3 regions of the Shinella agrisoli genome follow, and region 3 is predicted to be linked to each of the others. Evidence: predicted binding sites of a transcription regulator. Region 3 holds the regulator's gene; each other region holds the start of a gene.
The links. Region 3 encodes PhoB, which activates phosphate uptake and scavenging genes when phosphate is short. Its sites were predicted from a motif close to TGTCATNNANCTGTCAT; they were not measured.

Region 1 (2,263 bases), on a different contig from region 3:
CTTCACCGAGATCTACCGCGAATCCGTGCTGAACGGGGTGGCGAGCTACGAGATCGACCCGCCCTCGCTCGACGAGATGGAATCGCGGTTCAAGGCGATCACCGGCAAGGGCTATCCCTATATCGTCGCGGTGGAGCAGACCGGCCTCATCCTCGGCTATGCCTATGCGTCGGCCTTCCGCACCCGTCCGGCCTATCGCTGGCTGGTCGAGGACTCGGTCTATCTCGCGCCCGAAGCGCGCGGCAAGGGCGTCGGCAAGGCGCTCCTGGCGGAGCTGATCCGCCGCTGCACGGACCTCGGTTTCCGGCAGATGGTGGCGGTCATCGGCGGGGCGCACCCGGCCTCCATCGCCGTGCACGCCGCCGCCGGCTTCACGCACAGCGGCCGCCTGACCGCGACCGGCTTCAAGCACGGCCGCTGGCTCGACACGGTCTTCATGCAGCGCGCCCTCGGCGAAGGCGCGCAGACGGAACCGTCGGCGACGGAGTATCCGGGGACGATGGGTTAGGTCTCTCCTCCGTCATGGCCGGCCCTCGGGTCAAGCCCGAGGATGACCCCCATTGAAAGTGAAAGCAGCCGGCCGGGAAGGGCTTCTCCTCACGTCTCGACGAGGCGGAGAACCTTGTCGAACACCTTCAGCACCTGGTTCAGCTCGTGGCCGCGCTTGAGGATCGTGCCGTGCTGGTTGACGACGCTGTAGGCGCCCTGCTTGGCGGCGAGCCTGGGGTTCTTCTCGATGCGGTAGAGCGGCATTTCGCCGGAACGCTTGAAGATGGAGAAGACCGCCTTGTCGCGCATATGGTCAATGGCGTAGTCGCGCCACTCGCCCTCGCCGACCATGCGGCCATAGACCCAGAGGATCGCGTCGAGCTCGCGCCGATGGAAGGTCACCGGTAGCGGATCCTTGCTGCTGCGGTATTCCCTGAGGTCGACCACGACATTGGACGCCTGCAAATCCGGCTGATCGGTCATCGAATCTCCGCACCTCGTCTGTGACGGCACGGTGACAGTGTGCCTGAGCGGCACCGAAAAGCAAGGCGGATGGGCCGAGTCCCGTGTTTTTGCAAAAATCCGTCTCGCCGCATTTCAGACAAACAGACGCCCAATTTTAAGGAGAGAGTCCGCCCGTCGCAGCGCGTACCGGCCTGCTGCCTTGTGCGGGAAGCCGGACCGATACGCCAGGCGTCTGTCGAAGTTGCCTTGTATTCCGTTGCCGGCAGCTTCGTCCCGGTCCGGTCCGTCTTTCTTCGAACCCTCAAGCCCCAGCCCCTCGAAGAAGCCGGACCGGACCTCCCCGAAGCGCCCGAGCCCTTCGGGTTTCCTGCACATGCCTCAGAACCGCCGCGCGCCCATCGGGGTCATCGCGAAGCCTTGCCGCCCGCCAGCACCGTCGCGCCCAGTATCGCGCCGGGCGTATCGGCGGTCTTCATGCGCTGGAGAAGCACTGCGCAGCCGCCGGATTTCTTTTTCTTCTTCAGCATGTCGGCCGGCAGGATCAGGTTGGTCTCCTTGCCCTCCCACATGCCGATCGTCTCCATGTCGGTCACGGCATGCCAGTAGTTCACCGTCTTGCCGCGGTTCTCGCCCTTGTCGATGTCGATCGTGCGTTCCCGCTCGAAATAGGCGATGACGATATTGGCCTTGCCCTCGCCGGGCCCGACGCGGATGCGCAACTCGTCGTTCTGCACCGTGACATCGACGGGCACCCGCAGCCCCTTGCCCTCGCCCGGCATGGAGGCGATGCGGGCGCGGATGCCGGAAAGGTCGGCGCCGTTGATGTGCTCGCGGCCGTTCAGCACGGCCTGGGGCGTGTAGACGCCGTTGCGGCCGAACATGCGCGCATAGGCATATTGCCGGTCGGTGTTGTCCTTGGAGGCGAGCGTATCCGTCCAGCCGAGATAGTTCCAGTAGTCGACGTGGTAGGAGAGGGCGACCACCTTGCCCTCGCGCGCCAGCGTCTCCAGCGCCTTGTCGGCGGGCGGACAGGAAGAACAGCCCTGGCTGGTGAAAAGCTCGACGACGCCCTTCGGCCCGGCCGCTTCCTGCGCGTGAACGGTGCCGGCTCCGAGCGTCAGCAGGATCGCCAGACATTCCGGTATGTACGGTCTCGGCATGGTCATTTCCAATGGAGCGCCGGAAGGGCCGGCTTTCGGGCCCGTCATACGCGCTTGCCGCTTCAACAGGAAGTCACGATGGAGTGAGATTTTTGCCCCTGCAAACGAAAAATGCCGGGGCATAAAGCCCCGGCATCGCGTTTTCAGGC
Region 2 (2,263 bases), on a different contig from region 3:
ACCGGCATCCCGGTCTCGAAGGACATCGCGATGACGGGCGAGGTGACGCTGCGCGGCCGGGTGCTGCCGATCGGCGGCCTCAAGGAAAAGCTGCTCGCAGCGCTTCGCGGCGGCATCAAGAAGGTGCTGATCCCGGAAGAGAACGCCAAGGACCTGGCGGACATCCCGGACAACGTAAAGAACAACATGGAGATCATCCCGGTCTCCCGCATGGGCGAGGTGATCGAGCATGCGCTGCTGCGCAAGCCCGAGCCGATCGAGTGGGACGGAACGGCCGGAACGGCCAATGTTCCGACGGTCGAATCGTCCGAGGACGGGCCCGGCGCGGTGGCTCATTGAGCCTTAGCACTTGGTGAAATGCCCTCCATTTTGGTGCGAAACGGCAAAAGACCGGCCCTCGGGCCGGTCTTTTTCGTCGAAAAGAGTGTGTAAACCCCGGATTCTCAGGGGATTGAGACGAAATATTCTTGCGAGGCGAGGGGCGATGCGTATTCTGCCCCCGACTTGTATGAGTCGTTTCAAACCGTAAGAAAGGGGTGGAAACATGAACAAGAATGAACTCGTATCCGCAGTGGCTGAGAAGTCGGGCCTGTCGAAGACGGACGCAGCATCTGCTGTCGACGCCGTTTTCGACACGATCCAGGGCGAACTCAAGAACGGCGGCGACGTTCGTCTCGTCGGTTTCGGCAATTTCTCCGTATCGCGCCGTGAAGCCTCGAAGGGCCGCAACCTTTCGACCGGCGCCGAGATCGAGATCCCGGCACGCAACGTGCCGAAGTTCTCGGCCGGCAAGGGCCTGAAGGACGCCGTCAACGGCTGATCCCATGCCGCCGCATGAACCCGGACCTGTCGGTTTCGGGGGTATCGTGCAGCAGCCTTGACGTTCTGCGGCGCCTTTTCGTCTCACGCGTGGTGCGGGACGGCGCTGGAGGGCAGAGCGGTTATCCACTCCGCCGCCAATCCTGAGTTTCAGGGCAGGGGTCCGGTTCAGCCGGACCCCTTTTTATTTGTGGGCAGGGCCTGCGGTTGCAACCGCATTGTCATCGGGTTGTAACATGGAGGCCTCAGAACCGCCGGGTTCCTTAATACCGGACCCCGGAGGTTTCCATGAAAACCCGTTCGCTCACCGCTGCCCTGGCAGCGGTCCTCGCCGCATCCGTGGCGCCCGCCGCCGGCGCCGAGCCCGTCTTCAACCGCATCGCGTCCTTCGCCGTCGCCGACAACCTGCCGGAAGGCGTGGACAGGGCGACGCCCACCTCGTCCGAGATCATCGCCGCGTCCGAGGACGGCAACACGCTCGTCTATTCCGACAGCCCGCTGAAGGCCATCGGCTTCATCGACATTACCGACGCGAAGGTCCCGAAGGCCGGCGGCATCGTCTCCTTCGACGGCGAGCCCACCTCGGTGGCGGTCGCCGGCGGCAAGGCGCTCGTCGCGGTCAACACGCGCCAGAGCTTCACCGATCCGTCCGGCGTCCTCGCCCAGGTCGATCTCGCCTCCAAAACGGTGGAGGCGACCTGCGACATCGGCGGCCAGCCCGATTCCATCGCGCTCAACAAGGACAAGACGATCGCCGCGATCGCCATCGAGAACGAACGTGACGAGGAGGTCAACGACGGCGCCATCCCGCAGATGCCGGCCGGCGACCTCGTGCTCGTCTCCGTCAAGGACGGCGTCGTCGATTGCGGCTCCCTGAAGCGCGTGGCGCTGACCGGCCTTGCCGAGGTCGCCGGCGAGGATCCGGAGCCGGAATTCGTTTCCTTCAACGACCTCGACGAGATCGCCGTCACGCTGCAGGAAAACAACCATATCGTCATCGTCGACGGCAGGACCGGCGCGGTGAAGAGCCACTTCTCCGCCGGCGCGGTCAGCCTCGACGGCATCGACACGGAGAAGGACGGCGCGCTGACGTTCACCGGCAGGATGGAGGATGTCGCCCGCGAGCCCGACGCCGTGAAGTGGCTGGACGACAACCGCCTCGTCGTCGCCAACGAGGGCGACTGGAAGGGCGGCGCGCGCGGCTTCACCATCTTCGACAAGGCGGGCAAGGTGCTCTACGAGAACGGCGCAGGCCTCGAGCGCGAGATCGCCAAGATCGGCCACTATCCCGACAAGCGCAACAAGAAGGGCATCGAACCGGAAGGCTTGGAAGCGGCGAAGTTCGGCGAGGATACCCTGTTCTTCGTGCTGGCCGAGCGCGCGTCGGTCGTCGGCGTCTACAAGGACACCGGCGCCGAGCCAGAGCTTCTCCAGCTCCTGCCGT
Region 3 (2,263 bases):
AACCTGCCGGGCCGGGCCAAGGCCGGCGGCACGCAGAGCGCATCGCGCCCGAAGCGCCCGGCGGCGGCAGCCCCGCGCCCGTCCAACTTCGCGGCCCGCGCCGTCACCGCCCGCACCGTGGCGCGCCCGGCCGGCAACACCATCGCCAAGGAAGAGATCGATTTCGACGCGCAGAGCGACCAGCTTCCGGTTCCGGCCAACGGCAATGCCGTGGTCGTGCCGATGTCGCGCCGGCTGGAACTGACGCAGCTCACCGAGCGCACCTGCAAATGGCCGATCGGCGATCCGCTGAACGACGACTTCCATTTCTGCGGCAACGAGTCCCCGGACAACTCGCCCTATTGCACCTACCACCAGCGCCTCGCCTACCAGCCCTCGGCCGAGCGGCGGCGGATGCGGTGAACAGCACGAGCGTGGACTGAGACGCGGGCCCGGAAGGGCCCGTTTTCGTCTGGGTTGGAGAATAAGGGCGAGGTCAACGCACCGCAAAACGCGAAACAGGCCCCGAAGGGCCCATTCCGTCCTTGGGAGGAAACTTTTCGCCTCAGGCTTCCAGCGAATAGCCGGCGCCGCGGACTGTGCGGATGACGTCCTGCATGTTGGCGAAGTTGAGCGCCTTGCGCAGGCGGCCGACATGCACGTCGACGGTGCGCTCGTCGACATAGATGTCATGGCCCCAGACGCCGTCGAGGAGCTGCGAGCGGGAGAAGACGCGGCCTGGCGAGGTCATCAGGAACTCCAGCAGGCGGAACTCCGTCGGGCCGAGGCGCACTTCGCGGGTGCGGCGGTGGACGCGGTGCGTCTCGCGGTCGAGCTCGATGTCGCCGCAGCGCAGGACCGTCGAGACGACCTCCGGCTTGGCCCGGCGGAGCATGGCGCGCACGCGGGCGACGAGCTCCGGCGTCGAGAAGGGCTTGACCACATAATCGTCCGCGCCGGTGGCAAGGCCGCGGACCCGCTCGCTCTCCTCGCCGCGCGCCGTCAGCATGATGATCGGCAGGCGCTCGGTTTCCGGCCGCTGGCGCAGGCGCCGGCACAGCTCGATGCCGGAAACGCCGGGCAGCATCCAGTCGAGGATGAGCAGGTCCGGCATGCGCTCCTGCAAGCGCATCTCGGCCTCGTCACCGGAGAGGATCGTATCGACCTCGAAGCCTTCGGCCTCGAGATTGTAGCGCAGGAGGACGCTCAGCGCCTCCTCGTCTTCCACGACGGCAATTCTGGGCACCATGGACCTGAACCCTGCTCTCGTTACTCGGAGACGTCGCTGGTGCCGGCGGCAACCACCGACGTCGAGGTATCGTCCTTCGGGCGCTCGCCCTCGGGCTGCGAGCCGGTCGCCATGTAGTAGATGGTTTCGGCGATGTTCGTCGCATGGTCGCCGATGCGCTCGATGTTCTTGGCGCAGAACAGGAGGTGCGTGCAGGGCGTGATGTTGCGCGGATCCTCCATCATGTAGGTCAGGAGCTCGCGGAACAGCGAGGTGTAGATCGCGTCGATCTCGTCGTCGCGCTCGCGGATGGCCTTGGCCTTGTCGACCGAGCGCGTGGCGAAGACGTCGAGCACTTCCTTCAATTGCATCAGGGCGAGCTCGGCAAGGTGCTCGAGGCCGCGGGCGAGCTTGCGCGGCATGCCCGAGCTCTGCACGGCGATGACACGCTTGGCGGTGTTCTTGCCGAGGTCGCCGACGCGCTCCAGCTCGGCCGCGATGCGGATCGCGCCCATGATCTCGCGCAGGTCCGCCGCCATCGGCTGGCGCTTGGCGATGGTGACGATCGCCTTCTCGTTGATCTGGCGCTCGGCATTGTCGAGGATGACGTCTTCCGAGATCACCTTCTGCGCCAGCGCCGCGTCGGTGGTGACGAGGGCGCGGACGGAATCCGACACCATCTGCTCGGCGGTGCCGCCCATTTCGGAGATGCGGCGGGAAAGGTACTTCAGTTCTTCGTCGTAGATCGAGACGATATGGGTCGGCATGGCTTTGTCCTTGCTGCGCGTGGTCAGGAAAACGGGCGTCAGCCGAAGCGGCCCATGATGTAGTCCTGCGTGCGCTGGTCGTCCGGGTTGGTGAACATCTTGTCCGTGTCGTTCTCCTCGACGAGGTTGCCGAGGTGGAACATGGCGGTGCGCTGCGAGACGCGGGCCGCCTGCTGCATCGAGTGCGTCACGATGACGATGGTGAAGTTGGCGCGCAGCTCGTGGATCAGTTCCTCGACCTTGGCCGTCGCGATCGGGTCCAGCGCCGAGCAGGGCTCGTCCATCAGGA

Region 1: a site for PhoB is predicted at 993-1,009, ahead of ACIIOY_RS23940 (DUF2794 domain-containing protein). Genes of this name have one in related genera too.
Region 2: a site for PhoB is predicted at 1,039-1,055, ahead of ACIIOY_RS14065 (esterase-like activity of phytase family protein). Genes of this name have one in related genera too.

The regions. Positions count from the first base shown of each region.
Region 1 covers NZ_JBJIEP010000031.1:11,435-13,697, reverse strand. Annotated here, with positions in the region: gene ACIIOY_RS23945 (GNAT family N-acetyltransferase) at 1-508, shown strand, start outside; gene ACIIOY_RS23940 (DUF2794 domain-containing protein) at 598-972, opposite strand; gene ACIIOY_RS23935 (DUF1223 domain-containing protein) at 1,359-2,114, opposite strand.
Region 2 covers NZ_JBJIEP010000011.1:119,653-121,915, forward strand. Annotated here, with positions in the region: gene lon (endopeptidase La) at 1-339, shown strand, start outside; gene hupB (DNA-binding protein HupB) at 545-820, shown strand; gene ACIIOY_RS14065 (esterase-like activity of phytase family protein) at 1,108-2,263, shown strand, end outside.
Region 3 covers NZ_JBJIEP010000008.1:27,007-29,269, forward strand. Annotated here, with positions in the region: gene ACIIOY_RS10270 (GcrA family cell cycle regulator) at 1-402, shown strand, start outside; gene phoB (phosphate regulon transcriptional regulator PhoB) at 545-1,228, opposite strand; gene phoU (phosphate signaling complex protein PhoU) at 1,249-1,974, opposite strand; gene pstB (phosphate ABC transporter ATP-binding protein PstB) at 2,013-2,263, opposite strand, start outside.